Regions from separate parts of the Sphingomonas sp. SORGH_AS_0789 genome, predicted to be linked through region 2. Evidence: riboswitches for the same ligand, from Rfam matches in the RefSeq annotation. Region 2 holds a riboswitch; the other holds the start of a gene.
What was found. Region 2 has a riboswitch for cobalamin ahead of QE360_RS07495 (TonB-dependent receptor). Riboswitches for the same ligand answer to the same signal wherever they lie in the genome.
Positions count from the first base shown of each region.

Region 1: it holds a riboswitch for cobalamin, as region 2 does, so the genes downstream of both, QE360_RS10015 (DUF1636 domain-containing protein) here and QE360_RS07495 (TonB-dependent receptor) in region 2, are expected to answer to the same signal.

Region 1 is NZ_JAVIYV010000001.1:2,163,622-2,170,986, forward strand. It holds gene cobS (adenosylcobinamide-GDP ribazoletransferase) at 1-391, opposite strand, end outside; gene QE360_RS10005 (histidine phosphatase family protein) at 388-945, opposite strand; gene cobT (nicotinate-nucleotide--dimethylbenzimidazole phosphoribosyltransferase) at 942-1,952, opposite strand; gene QE360_RS10015 (DUF1636 domain-containing protein) at 1,949-2,356, opposite strand; cobalamin riboswitch at 2,448-2,632, opposite strand; gene QE360_RS10020 (DPP IV N-terminal domain-containing protein) at 2,804-5,071, opposite strand; gene QE360_RS10025 (glycoside hydrolase family 2 TIM barrel-domain containing protein) at 5,068-7,365, opposite strand, start outside.
Region 2 is NZ_JAVIYV010000001.1:1,608,941-1,616,305, reverse strand. It holds gene QE360_RS07515 (alpha/beta hydrolase) at 1-193, opposite strand, end outside; gene QE360_RS07510 (tRNA-binding protein) at 399-758, opposite strand; gene QE360_RS07505 (glutathione S-transferase family protein) at 745-1,416, opposite strand; gene QE360_RS07500 (PepSY domain-containing protein) at 1,444-2,910, opposite strand; gene QE360_RS07495 (TonB-dependent receptor) at 2,897-5,011, opposite strand; cobalamin riboswitch at 5,253-5,474, opposite strand; gene QE360_RS07490 (hypothetical protein) at 5,561-5,863, shown strand; tRNA gene QE360_RS07485 (tRNA-Met) at 5,933-6,009, opposite strand; rRNA gene rrf (5S ribosomal RNA) at 6,126-6,240, opposite strand; rRNA gene QE360_RS07475 (23S ribosomal RNA) at 6,369-7,365, opposite strand, start outside.

The DNA.
Region 1 (7,365 bases), 550 kb from region 2:
CGCGGGCGGGCATGGCGTGGAGCAGCACCAGCTTGGCGAGAAGCTGCATGACGAGCGCCACGACGCCGAAGCTGCCGATCTGCGGCTCGGCCATCACCGCCAGCAGCCGCGACCGGTCGCCATGCGCCGCGCCCAGCCCATCGGCCAGGTCCGCCAGCCCGTCGAGATGCAGCGCCCCCGTCACCCAGACCCAGGCCGCCAGCCCCGCCAGCGCCCCCGCCCAGGGATCGATATGCTGGCCGAGCCACGCCGCCCCCGCGACGATCGCCCCGACGACCAGCCCGGCGACCGGATAGAGCCGGATCGCCGCCGCGAAATCCGCCTCGTCCGCCTCGACGCGCGGCATGGGCAGGCGGGTCAGGAAACCGAGCGCGAGGATCAGCGCTTTCATGCCGTGACCAGACCCGTCACCTGCGCCACGCGGGGGCGGCCGTCCCACACCTCCAGCGTCAACAGGCTGGCATAGGGCAGCGCAAAGGCCCAGACGGCGCGGCGGTCGAACCCGCACAGAATATGCAGCGCCGCGCGCATCGCGCCGCCATGGGTGACGACCAGCGTCGGTTCGGGCGGCAGCTCGGTGATCGCCGCCGCGACGCGCGCGACCAGATCGGACCAGCGCTCCCCGCCCGGCGGAGGGGCGGCATCGGGATCGTCCCAGAACCGGCCGAGCGCGGTCCGGTCGATCGCTTCGGGCGCCAGCCCGTCCCAGTCGCCGAAATCCAGTTCGCGCCAGCGGGGATCGACCGTGGCGGGCCCGATCGCCTCGGCACAGGCGCGCGCGCGCGACAGGTTCGAGCTGATCCGCCGGGTCACGGCCAGATCGCGTCCCCGTGCGGCGCAGGCGGCGATGCCCTCGACCGTCGCCGGACTGTCGGTCCGCCCCAGCATCCGCCCCGCCGCCTCGGGCTCGCCATGCCGAAGCAGATGCAGGCGAAACGCGCTCACGCGCTCGCCACGCCCGCCTCGGCAAAGGTCGCCATGCCGTCATGCGCCGCCAGCGCCGCGCGGATGACCTGGACCGCCACCGCCGCGCCACTCGCTTCACCCAGCCGCATGTTCAGCGACAGGATCGGCGCAAGGTCCAGCCGGTCGAGCAGCCGGACATGGCCGGGCTCCGCCGAGCAATGGCCCGCCAGGCAATGGGCGGTGATCGCGGGATTGACCAGCGCCAGCGGCGCGATCGCGGCGGTGCCGATGAAGCCGTCCAGCACCACGGGCACGCCGCGGGTGCGTGCCGTCAGGATCGCCCCCGCCATCGCCGCGATCTCCCGCCCGCCCAGACGGCGCAGCAGCTCGAACGCGCTGGTCAGATGCTCGTGGTGCAGCGCCAGCCCCTCGGCCACCACCGTCGCCTTGCGCGACAGGCCGCGTGCATCCACCCCGGTGCCGGGACCGACCCAGTCGGCGGGATCGCCCCCGAAACTGGCGGCGGCCAGCGCGGCGGCGGGGGTGGTGTTGCCGATCCCCATCTCGCCCAGCACCAGCAGGTCGGCATCGCCGACCGCCGCCGCCCCCGCCGACAGCGCGGCCAGGCATTCCGCCTCGCTCATCGCCGGGCCGGTGGTGAAGTCGACCGTCGGCCGGTCGAGGTCGAGCGGCACGACCGACAGCTCCAGCCCGGCGGCGGCGGCCAGCGCGTTGATCGCGGCGCCCCCGGCGGCGAAATTGGCGACCATCTGTGCGGTCACCTCCGCCGGAAAGGCGCTGACTCCGCGCGCGACCACGCCGTGATTGCCCGCGAAGATCACCGCGCGCCCACGATCGATCCGGGGCCGTTCGCGTCCCTGCCATCCGGCCAGGAAGATCGCGATGTCCTCCAGCCGTCCGAGCGAGCCCGGCGGCTTGGTCAGCTGCCCCTGCCGCCGCGCGGCGGCGTCGCGCGCGCCGGTGTCCGGCGCGGGCAACACGGCCAGGGTCGTCTCGAAGCTGGCGATGGTCGGGAAAGCGGTCATTCGACGATGAATCCCTCGGGCGGCGTGCGGGTCAGGAAATGGCCCTTCACCCCTTGCGGCCATTGCTTGTACGGCACCTGTCCCCAGTCGCTGTCGGCGTAGGCGCGCGCATAGTCCAGGATCGCGCGTGCGGCCTCTTCGTCGGGGGCGAATTTGCCCATCACATAGCCGACCTTGCCGGGGCAGCGAAGATGGACCGTGCAGAAGGACTGGCAGGCAAAGAGGCAGGGCATCTCCTCGACCGCCACGTCCGCATAGGCCGGGTCGGAGGCTTTCACCGCGTGCAACGCCTCGACCAGCAGCGCGCCGCCGCGCCGCCCTTCGGCGTCCTCGCGCGCGTCGTCGGACAGGCGACAGGTGTTGCAGGCGACCACGGCGGGGCCGTTCGCGGCGGGTTTCAGCATGAACAGGGCTCGGTCATCGGGGCATGTCTCCACAAAGGCGCTGTCGTCGCGCGAGGGGATAGCCCCGTCCGCCCGGTACACCCTGACCGGCCGAAAGACGACTGCGACGGGCAGGTCTCCTGGCTCGCGGGTCGGTGCCTGTCCGCCGCCTTCTCGGGGGCGAACCCCAATGGCGTGATGGCGGATGGCTCGCCGCTTACAGTTGCAGGGGCAGCCGGGGCGTTGCACCCCATTCCCTTTTCATCCCCGAGGGGAACCTGTCGCGGGCGGAGCGATAGGCGCGGGGAGGGCGGGAGGCAACACCGCTATTCCCTTCCCAACTCCCGCCGTCCGCCCCGGCGGAGGCCGGGGCCCAGTTGCCGTGTCGCTCGTGGGGCGCCCGATGGAACGCCGAAACTGGACCCCGGCCTTCGCCGGGGTGGTGCTATTGTGGCTGAGGGAAGGGTGCTATTCCTCCCCGCGCAAGGCCTTCAGGAAAAAGGCATATTGCCGCCGCATCGCATAGGCCACCGGGCCGGTGCTGCGCCCGGCCGTATGCTCGCCGCCGGGGATGACCAGCAGGTCGAAATCCTTGTCCGCCTTGATCAGCGCATCGACCACCTGGGTCGTGCTGGCGGGATCGACATTGGAGTCCTGTTCGCCGACGACCAGCATCAGCTTGCCCCGCAACTGGTGCGCATGGACCACGCCCGAGGCGTCCAGATAGCTCTGGTCGACCGGATAGCCGAGCCATTGTTCGTTCCAGTCGATCTTGTCCATGCGGTTGTCGAAACACCCGGCATAGGCGACCCCGGCCTTGTAGAAATCGGGGTGGAACAGCAGCGCGTTCAGCGTGCTCTGCCCGCCCGCCGAGCCGCCATAGATGCCGACGCGGGAAAGATCGACGGCGGGGTCCTTCGCCGCCAGCGCCTTCATCCAGGCGATCCGGTCGGGGAAACCGCTATCGGCCAGGTTCTTCCACGCGACGTCGTGAAAGGCCTTGGAACGGTTGGCGGTGCCCATGCCGTCGATCATCACGACGATGAAGCCCAGATCGGCGAGCTGCTGCATCCCCATGACCTTGTCGCCGCCCGAAAAGCCGCCGAACGGCCAGAAGGCCTTGGGCACGAAGCTGTCATGCGGCCCGGCATAGATGTTCTCGATCACCGGATAGCGTTTGGCCGGGTCGTAATCGCGCGGGCGGACGACCAGGCCGTAGATATCGGTCCGGCCGTCGCGGCCCTTGGCGGTGAAGCGCTCCGGCGGGCGGAACCCGGCGGCGGTCAGCGCGGTGATGTCGCCCTTTTCCAGCGTCTGGATCAGGCGGCCGTCGCGCGCGTCGTGCAGTTCCATCGTCTCCGGCAGGTCGGTGCGCGAATAGACGTCGACATAGGTCGTCATGTCGGGGGAGAAGCGGACTTCGTGCGTCGCATTCTCCTGGGTCAGCCGGGTCAGGTTGCGGCCGTCGAAATCGACCCGGAACCATTGCTTGTAATAAGGGTCTTCGCCGGGCACGAAGCCGCTCGCGGAGAACCAGATCTGCCGCTTCTCGTCATCGACCTTGGCGATGTCGCGGACGATCCATTGGCCCTTGGTGATCTGCCGAACGATCCGGCCGGTCGTGCCGTCGATCATATAGAGATGCCGCCAGCCGTCCCGTTCCGACGCCCAGAGGATCTCGCGGCCCATATCCTTCACATCGTGCGACCAGATGCGGTCGCGAAAGACGAAGGTCTTCGCGGTTTCGGTCACGGCGGCATGCGCCTTGCCGGTGTCGGCATCGACCGCGATGATCTTCGTCTCGCCAAAGCCGCGCTTCAGATCGTCGAAGGCGAAGCTCTTGCCATCGGCCCGCCAGGCCGGGGCCGACAGGGTATAGGCATTTGCGAACAGCGACGGGTCGATCTCGGTCCGCCTGCCGTCGGCGACGCGGAACAGGACGGGCGCTTCCTGATCCACCGCGTCGCCGGGCTTGGGATAGAGTTGCTGGACGACCTCTGGCTGGACCTTGCCCGGCGGGGCGGCGAGGACGCGGGTGACCATGCGGGGATAGCCGGGGCGGACCCGCTGGAGCGCGATATGCTGGCCGTCCGGGCTCCAGGCGATCGTCTCGGGATCGTAGAAATTGGCGGGGCTGCCGTCCTGGGACCGCCACAATTCCTTGCCGCCCCCGGCCTCGCGCACGACCAGATTGTCGTCGAGGACCAGCGCCTCCCGCCTGCCGTCGGGCGAGAGGCGGGGATGGTTGTCGGCGGGCACGCGCAGGTCGCGCACCACGCCGAAGCCGCGCGGGCGGCCGGGGTTTTCCGGCGGGACGACGGTGCAGGCGGGCCGGGCGAGGACGCAGCGATAGGTGACGCTGTCCTCATAGCCGATGCTGAAGGTGATCGCCGAACGATCGGGCGTATAGGCGAAATGATCGAAGGGCAGGCGGAGCGGTGCAATCGACTTGCCCATGACCCTGGCCAATGCGGGGGCGAGCGCGGCGGCGTCGAAGGCGGGGGCCTTGGCGCGGCTGGTCGCGTCCACATCGACGAAGGCGAAGCCGCCCGCCACCGTCTTGCGATAATGGAAATGCCGTCCGTCCGCGTCCCACGCGGCGGGGGAGGCGATGTCGCGGGTCAGCCATTGCCATTGCTCGCGAAGGGCCAGCGAGCTGGCGATACGGTCGGGCACGCCCTGCGCGGCGACCGGACCGGCGGCGAGCAACAGCGAAAGCGTCAGCAGGGTCTTCAACGGGCCGCTCCGATGGTGAAGCTGTAGGTCAGGGGCTGGAGCGGAATGCGGTACGGCATGTGCGCCCGGCCATCGAGGCTCCAGCCGGTGTCCCCGCCGACCCCGACCTGCGCGGCGTCGATCAGCAGCGTGCCGTCGCCATGCGGGCGGATGTCCGAGCTGTGCGCCTGGGACGGCGGCTTCATCGCCAAGTCGGCATAGGGGAAGGGCAGGGCGTTGACCGAAAGCGGCTGCGCCCCCGTCACACGGAGCCCGACGCCGGTGCCGGTGAGTTGCAGCCAGCGCACATCGGTCTTGTTGCCGCTCTCCTGCGGCCGGGCATAGTCGTGATACTGGTCGGCCAGCGCCCCGCTCCAGCGGGCGATCATCGCGCCGGTCTTGCGGTCGGCATAGCTTTCCCACGGGCCGCGCCCGAACCAGCTGAGCTGGGTGAATTGCTGCCCCGGCGTCGCGAAGGCGAGGCCGACGCGCAAGGGATCGGGCAGCGTCGCGCGCAGCGGCGTGAAGCGGACGGTCGCCGTCGCATTGCCGTCCGGCGCCATGGTCCAGCGGGTCTGCATCTTGATCGATCCGACGCCCATGTCGTGATCCACGACGATGGCATCGCCCTCGCGCCGGATCGCGTCGAGGCGGCGATGCTCGGAGAAATATTGCCACATCGCATGGCTCTTGGGCACGCCCGCGCCCACGTCATTGTCGGTCGGCGCGCGGGTGAAATCGGGGGTGCCGCCGGTCAGCAGCGTCTTGCCGCCCCGCGCATAACGGCGGACGAGCCCGGTCGTCCGGTCGATCTCCAGCACGGCATCGCCCGCCGCCAGCGTCATCGCATCGGCGCTTTCCTGCGGCGCGACCGACCCGGCGGGTATGGCGGCGAAGACCGGGCCGGTCAGCGCGAACTGGTCCCAGCCGACGACATGGCCCGCAGGCAGCGGCGGGATCGCCCCCGCCCTGGTCCGGGCGCGCAGGATCAGCGAACGCTCGGCCGAGGCATCCCTGGGCGCGGGCAGGGCGAAGGACAGGGGCGCACTGGCCCCCGCCGCCACGGACGGGGTGGCGATGCTGCCGCGGGCCGTCTCGACGCCATTCTCCAGCACCGTCCAGTCCAGCGTGAAGCGCGACAGGTCGATATGGTCGTGGCGGTTGACCACCTGCCACCCGCCGTCCTTGTGGGTGAAGCTGATCGGCGACTGGACATGCGCCATCTCGTAATATTCGGGGTCGGGGGTCCGGTCCGACTGGATCACGCCATCGCCGACCGGGCTGTCGTCGCCGTGCAGCCCGGCATCCTTGGGATCGGGATCATAGTCCAGACCCTGGCCCCAATAGGGGCGGCCGTCCTTGTCGTGTCGGATCATCGTCTGGTCGACCCAGTCCCAGACGAAGCCGCCCTGGAGCTTGGGATATTTGCGGAATACGTCCCAATAGCCCTGGAAGTCGCCCAGGCTGTTGCCCATCGCATGGGCATATTCGCACAGGATCAGCGGCTGGGTGAATTCGGGGCGCTGGGCATAGTCGGCCAGCTTCTCGACATCGTCGTACATGGGCGCGAAGATGTCGACATAGGCATTGGTCGGATGCCGCCAGCCGCTCATGCTGTAACCCAGGAAGTTGATCAGCCGGGTCTTGTCGTGTTGGCGGATCCATTTCGCCGCCGCCTCGAAATTGGGGCCGACGCCGCTTTCATTGCCCAGCGACCAGAAGATGATCGAGGGGTGGTTGCGATCGCGCTCGACCATCCGCTGCACCCGGTCGAGATGCGCCGCCGCCCATTCGGGCTTGTGGCCCAGGTTCAGCGTCGGATCGCCCTTTTCCTGGGTGAGGCTCAAGTAACCGTGGCTCTCGATATCGGCCTCGTCCATCACGTACAGGCCATATTCGTCGGCCAGGTCGTACCAGCGCGGGTCGTTGGGATAGTGCGAGGTGCGGACCGCGTTGATATTGGCGGCCTTCATCAGCTCGATATCCTTGCGCATCGTCTCTTCGGACACGACGCGGAAGGTGTGCGGGTCATGCTCGTGCCGGTTGACGCCGCGGATCATGATCCGCTTGCCGTTGACCCGCACCTCGCCGCCCGCGACCTCGACGGTGCGGAAGCCGATGTGGCGGCTGGTCGCCTCAATCAGCTTGCCCTTCGAGTCGAGCAGTTCGACCAGCAGCGTGTAGAGATTGGGGTCCTCGGCGCTCCACGTCTTCACCGCCGGAACCTCGGCGACGATCGTCGCGGTCGTGCCGGTCGGCGTCGCGGTCCGGGTCAGCACGACCCGCTTGCCGTCGAGCAGCGTGGCGCGCACCGA
Region 2 (7,365 bases):
CGCTGTCATATTGGCTGTGCCAGCTTTCCTTGTTCTTCGCACCGGGCAAGGGGCCGGTGTTCAGCGCAATGGCACCCGGCTGAGCGGGGATGGCGATCGGCACCATCTTGTCGCTCTGCGCGAAGGCGGGTGCCGCCACCGAGAGCGTTAGCAAAGCGGCCAGCGCATGGCGGGCCCAGCGTTTGGACTTCATATCCCCTCCTGTCCTCCGTGGGTTATGTCCCTACGGTCGGACGGGGATGGTACGCTTCGGGGCGTGGGGTGCAAGGGGTAATGTTAAGGCTAACAGTGGGGTGGGGCGTGGGCTTCGACTTCGCTCAGCCTGAACGGCTGTTGTATTCAGCCTTGGCCCCCACAGCCCGTTCAGCCTGAACGTAGTCGAAGGCCAAGGGAATCTCTCAGAACAACCGCCCCCCATCGGGCACCGCCTGATCCGGCCCGATCAGCACCACCTGCCCCTCCACATCGGGAAAGCCCAGGGTCAGCACCTCGGACATCATCGGCCCGATCTGGCGCGGCGGGAAATTGACCACCGCCGCCACCCGCCGCCCGACCAGTGTCTCGGGCGTGTAATGCCGCGTGATCTGCGCCGAGGATCGCTTGACCCCGATGACGGGACCGAAGTCGATGGTCAGCTTGATCGCGGGCTTGCGCGCCTCCGGAAAGGGCTCGGCGGCGATGACGGTGCCGACGCGGATGTCGACCGCCAGGAAATCCTCGATCCCGATCCGGGGTGCGGGCGCGTCAGAAGTCGACATTGTCGTAATGCGACGGCGGCGTGACCATCTCCATCCGCTCGGACAACAGCGGGCGGAAGGAGGGGCGGCTCTTCAACCCGCGATACCAGCGCGCGGTCTGCTCATGCCCCTTCCAGTCGATGCCGCCCAGATAATCGGCGACCGAGATCTGCGCGGCGGCGGCGAGGTCGGCCAGGCTCATCGTCGCGCCGCCCAGCCAGTTGCGATGGTCGAGCAGATAATCGGTATAGTCGAGATGCCCGACCGCCGCCTTCATCGCTTCGCGCAGGCCCTTGGCATCGGGGCTGCCGGTGCGCGCGACGCGCTTGACCATGCGCTCGTGCAGCAGCGGGCCGGTCACGTCCTGATAGAAATGCGTGTCGAACCACGTCACCAGCCGCCGAATCTCGGCCCGGCCGACGGCGGTGCCGTTGATCATCGCCGACTTCTCGACCGTCTCCTCGAAATATTCCGAGATCGCCATGGAATCGACCAGCAGCACGCCGCGCTCCTCGTCGACCATCACCGGGGTCTGCCCGGCGGGGTTCATGTCGAGGAACTCGTCGCGCCGCTGCCACGGCGACTCGCGGACCAACTCATATCCGACGCCCTTCTCGCCCAGCAGCAGCCGGACCTTGCGCGAAAAGGGACAGAGCGGGAATTGATAGAGTTGCCACATGCCGCCCATCTAAGCGGCCGGGCATGGTTACGCCAACCCCGATGGCGATGTTTTCACCCGCCCGCGCGACGCAGGACGGCACAGTCGCCGCCACCCGACCACGACGCCGCTGACCGACAGGATCAGCCCGGCGATCGACCAGAGCCACATCCACGCCGTCCAGCCGGGCCGCCACGCGGTCAGCCACGGCCAGTCCCAGGTGTGCAGCAGCGTATAGGCCCAGCGATAGGCCCGCCGGACGCGGTCCTGCCGCTCGACCACCGCCCCGCTCATCGGGTCGAGATAGAGCCAGGTTGCCGCACGATCGTCGAACCGCATCCGCACCACCGGCAGCCTGGCGGTATTGGTCCAGTAGAAATCGGGCCGCTCCAGCCGCGCCACCCCCGTCACATGCCCACCGGGCACCAGCATGGCGGCGGCGTCCGGTCGATCGATCGGCGCGGCCGGGGCCAGCGTCGCCTGCTCCAGCCAGCGCGGATGCGGTCCGGCCGGATCGATCGCGATGCGCCGCCATCCGCCATCGCCGCTCCACACGACGCTGCGCGCAGGGCCCGCCATGGCGGCGAGCCGGTCGAGCGCCACCGGCTCGCCCGCCTGCCCGGCATAGGCGCGCATCGCCTCCACCGGCGCGGTGCCCCCGGCAAAGACGCGTCCCGGATCGACCGACAGCCAGCCGCTGACGATCCAGCCGGTCAGCAGCACGCCGCCCAGCAGCCCGCTGACATGATGCCAGACCATCCAGCCGCGATAGGGCGTCACCCGCCCGCCGCGATAGCGACGCCGCCCCAGCCGCATGCGCAGGATGCCGATCCACATCCCGGTCAGCGCGACCGCGATGCACGGCCCCGACACCCACATCACCACCTGCCGCCACAGCCCGCCGTCGCGGCGCAGGATCGTCGGATAGAGCCAGTGCGGCACCGACCCCAGCCAGTTCCAGATGCGCTGCGTCCGCGTCGTCCGCTGCACCGGCTGGCCGGTCAGGCTGGAGACATAGATCTCGGTCCCGGCGGCATCGGCCAGCGTCGCCTTCCACAACAGACGGTGCCGGTCGAAGCCGCCCGCCACGGTCCACTGGTCATGCCCGATGGGCGCGACCGCCACGACCGCCGCCCCCGCGAACCGCGCCGCGACCCGGCGGGCATAGGCGGCATCGACCGGCGCGACGCGAGCCCCCGTCCGGGCGGAGCGGATGTGCGTCTCGCCCCCCGCCCCTTCGATCCGCCAGACCGGCACACCGTCGCGCATCTCCAGCGTGATCCGCCGTGCGGTCGCGCCGTCCGGCGGCGGCCGATCGACCCGGCCCCAGTCGATCGGCTCCGCCCCGGCCGCCATCTGGGCAGGGGTCAGCGCGGGATAGGGGACGTAGATCATCACCAACCCGGAGGCGAACCACATCGCGAAGAACAGGCAGGCGGCGATCCCGGCCCAGCGATGGACGAGAAAGGCGAACCGGACGGCCGCCCTTCCCCATGACGCGTCAGAACGTCGCACGAAGGCCCAGGTCCAGCGAGCGCGGGCGCCCCAATATCCATTGCTGGTCGCCATAGGCGGTGACCGCATAGGCCTTGTCGAACAGGTTATAGACGCGCAGGTCGACCGCCATGCGCGGGCTCAGCGCATAGGACAGGGTGGCGTCTACCGTCGCATAGCCGGGGATGCGAAACGCATCGGCATTGTCGGAGAAGCGCCGCCCGACATAGCGCAGCCCCGCCCGCGCCTGCATGCGGGCCGTGGCATCCCAGCGCAGCCAGAGATTGCCCAGCGCCTCGGGCACATTGGGCGGCGTCCGGCCGCTATAGTCCGCGCCGCCCGAGCGGAAATCGTCGAACCGCGCATCCAGCATCGTCGCATTGGCATCGATCCCGAACCCCTGGGGCAGATCGACCGAGACCGCCGCCTCCACCCCTTGCGCCGAACGCTGACCGACCTGCTCGACCGGGCTGGAGATAGTGCGCTGCGCCAGCAGCCCCGTCTTGACGATGCGATAGGCCGCCAGCGTCGCGGTGCCGCGTCCGCCCAGGAACAGCCACTTGGCGCCCAGCTCGACCTGGTTGCCCTTCGCATTGCCGAACTGCACCTGCCCGCTCGACACGGTGGTCAGCGTGGCCAGCGGATCGACGCCGGTGGCATATTGGCCATAGAGCGACAGGGTCGGCCTCGGCTGATACACGATGCCCGCCCGCCAGGTCGCGTTGCGGAAGGTCTTTTCAAAGGCGAAGCGATCGGTCCGCGTGCCGCCCGGATAGGCGATCGCCCAGCGGCGGACCTGATCCTCCTCGTAACGGAAACCGCCGACCACCGACCATTTCGGGCCCAGCGTCACCCGATCCTCGGCAAACACCGCCAGCGCGACGGTGCGGGTGCGGTATCGCGGCGCGATTCCCTGCGTATCCAGGAAGCGGCCGGGATCGAAGGCGAAGGGATCGACCGCATCGACCTGCGCATCCGATCCGAAGTCGTTCTCATGGGTGAAGCGCACCAGATTGGCGTCGACCCCGACGACCAGCGCATTGGCGATGCCCGGCGCCAGCGGCGTGCGCAGCGTCACGCTCGCCTGGTCGCCCCATTGGGTCTGGTCGTGACGGATGCCGTAATTGTCGCTCCGCCGGATCGTGCCGGGCGTACCGCTCGCCCCGTTGGCGCACGTGCCGTTGGTACCGACCCAGCAATAGCTCTCCAGATTGCGCCAGAATCGATCGCTGGTCAGATAATAGGCGATGTTGGAGACGCTGACCGCCGCGCTCGGCGTCCAGTCGACCTGTACCGAGGCACGGTCGTCGCGAAACCGCATCCGCCCGTCCCCGACATTATAGTTGCGCGTCCGGATCGCCGGGTCGAGCCGCCCGCCGATCAGCGGCGTCCCGAAATAGCCGATCGGCCGCTGGTCGCCATGATCGCCGCGGATCGTCACCGCCAGCCGTGGCGAGGGGGTCCACTTCACCGTGCCCGACAGCGCGAAGCTGTGCGAATCGCCCCGATCGACATAGCCGTCCGACCGACGATAGCTGGCATCCAGCCGATAGCCCAGCGTGGCCCCCGCCGGCCCCCCGATCCCGGCCGCCAGCCGGACACTGTCCTGCGCGCCATAGCCGATCTCGGCCTGCCCCTCGGTCCGGGCGGTGGGCTTGCGCATCACCACATTGACCGCGCCGCCCAGCGCGCCCTGGCCATAGAGCACCGACGCCGGGCCGCTCAGCACGTCGATCCGCTCGACCATCCAGGGATCGGTCGGAAAGGTGATCGTCCCCGCCGCCGGGAACAGCCGGACCCCGTCGATCAATTGCAGGACCGAGCCCTGTCCGGAAAAGCCACGCGCCGCCAGCGCGGTGCCGCCATTGCCGGGATTGGCGACGCTCGACAGTCCGGGGGCCCGTGTCTCGGCCTCGACGATCGACTGGTCGCCCCGCGCACGCACCAGGTCGCCGTCGAGCGAGGTGATGCTGGCGGGGGTTTCGAGCGGGGTCAGCCCCAATCGGCTGCCCGTGGCATTGGGCCGGTCCATCGCCGGTTTGTCGCGCGTGCCGACGACCAATATCGTGGCGTCGGTGCCGGTCGGCATGCCCCCCTGCTGCGCCCAGGCGGGCATCGCCATGCAGGACCACAGGGCTCCACCCGCAAAGATGAGACCACGGTTCGATAATATGTGATGATATAACATTATTTGCTCATAGCGTCTTGTCGCGAACAAGCCGAGGCCTTCCGTTCGTTTCGAACGGCCGGATGCCATGCGCGCTGGACGCCTTTCCGCACTCGACATGGCCACCCATGCGCCTCCGCCACCATTGGCGTCGCTCGTCGGAAAAGACCTAGCCACGGCCATCCCCTGGGCCCGGCATGAGCGACCTGACGCCGGCAGGTCTCCTGGCTCACGGGTCATCGCGAACCATGCGCCTTCCCAGGTTGCCCCAGTGGCTGGACCGGCTCGCCACCGGTCCCTGCATGTCCGCTCACCGCTTACAGTTGCAGGGACAGCCTCGGATTCGGGCGGTCACCCGCCCTCACCGCGTTCCCTTTTAATTCCCCTGTTCGGGGAAACCGGCGCGATCACGACCGGAATATTCCGGCCGCGTACTGATTGCGGCAATCGGCGGGGCGGGTCAAGCATCTGCCCCCAGGAGCGGCTTTGCGCTATCCCGGGCCCATGACCCGCAAGATCCGCTATCTGACCGCAACGATGCCCGACGGCTATGTGAAGACCATCGGCCCGACTTCAGCCCCGTTCACCCATTACTGGCGGATCGTCGCCGATCTGGGCGGGGGCCGGACGGAGGTGTTCTGGGGTCACGCGAAATCGCGGAAAGAAGCCATGGCGCACGACGCGTCGCTGGCCGAAGCGGCACGCAAGCGCGGCTGGGTGGGGCACAGATTCGAGGTGGCGGAATTGGCGGAGAGCCAGGATCCGCCAGCGGCCCTGCCGCCGAGGGGTGGCGGGCGTCGTCGCTGAGGCGTGAACGCGCCAATCCGCCACCGGCTATGCCGTGGCGGTTTCGTATGGGATGATGTTGGGTGTGTATGGTTGCGGGGGCAGGATTTGAACCTGCGGCCTTCAGGTTATGAGCCTGACGAGCTACCGGGCTGCTCCACCCCGCGATTGAGCTGAGCCGCACGGCGGCACGCTTCATGCGTGGTGTCGTGGGGCTGAGCGCCCCGGGCTGAGTGCCCGAGGAAACAAGTGAATGGGTTTTTGTGTATACGCGGACTATAATGCCTGGCGACGCCCTACTCTTCCACTGCTTGAGCAGTAGTACCATTGGCGCAGTCGGGTTTCACGGCCGAGTTCGGGATGGGATCGGGTGGGACACCGACGCTATGGCCACCAGGCAATAGAGTCCGCGAATACTGACCCCGCTTTGTGGGCGGGGTGATGGGTATAAAATCGATGCACCTGGCTTGATAATGACCGCACCCTTTTGCCGTCAGCCCAGGGCTGATGGTGGGGGTGTGGAGCTCTCAAGCGCGAATAGGACAATTAGTATCGGTTAGCTCCATGCGTTACCGCACTTCCACATCCGATCTATCGAGGTCGTGGTCTTCGACCGTCCTGAGAAATCTTATCTTGAGGGAGGCTTCCCGCTTAGATGCTTTCAGCGGTTATCCCGTCCGTACATAGCTACCCTGCTGCGCCGTTGGCACGACGACAGGTACACCAGAGGTACGTTCAACCCGGTCCTCTCGTACTAGGGTCAACTCCTCTCAAATTTCGACGCCCACGGCAGATAGGGACCAAACTGTCTCGCGACGTTCTGAACCCAGCTCACGTACCACTTTAATTGGCGAACAGCCAAACCCTTGGGACCTGCTCCAGCCCCAGGATGTGATGAGCCGACATCGAGGTGCCAAACAACCCCGTCGATATGAGCTCTTGGGGGTTATCAGCCTGTTATCCCCGGCGTACCTTTTATCCGTTGAGCGATGGCCCTTCCACGAGGGACCACCGGATCACTATGACCGACTTTCGTCTCTGCTCGACTTGTCAGTCTCGCAGTCAGGCTGGCTTATGCCATTGCACTCTAACAGCCGGTTTCCAACCGGCCTGAGCCAACCTTCGCGCGCCTCCGTTACTCTTTAGGAGGCGACCGCCCCAGTCAAACTACCCGCCACAGAGGGTCCCTGTACCGGTTTCACGGTACGAGGTTAGACATTAAACAACAACAGGGTGGTATTTCACCTATGGCTCCACATCGGCTGGCGCCAATGCTTCAAAGCCTCCCACCTATGCTACACAGTTCTTGTCCAATGCCACTCTGAAGCTGCAGTAAAGGTGCACGGGGTCTTTCCGTCTAACCGCGGGTACTCCGCATCTTCACGGAGAATTCAATTTCGCTGAGCATGTCCTGGAGACAGTGGGGAAGTCGTTACGCCATTCGTGCAGGTCGGAACTTACCCGACAAGGAATTTCGCTACCTTAGGACCGTTATAGTTACGGCCGCCGTTTACCTGGGCTTC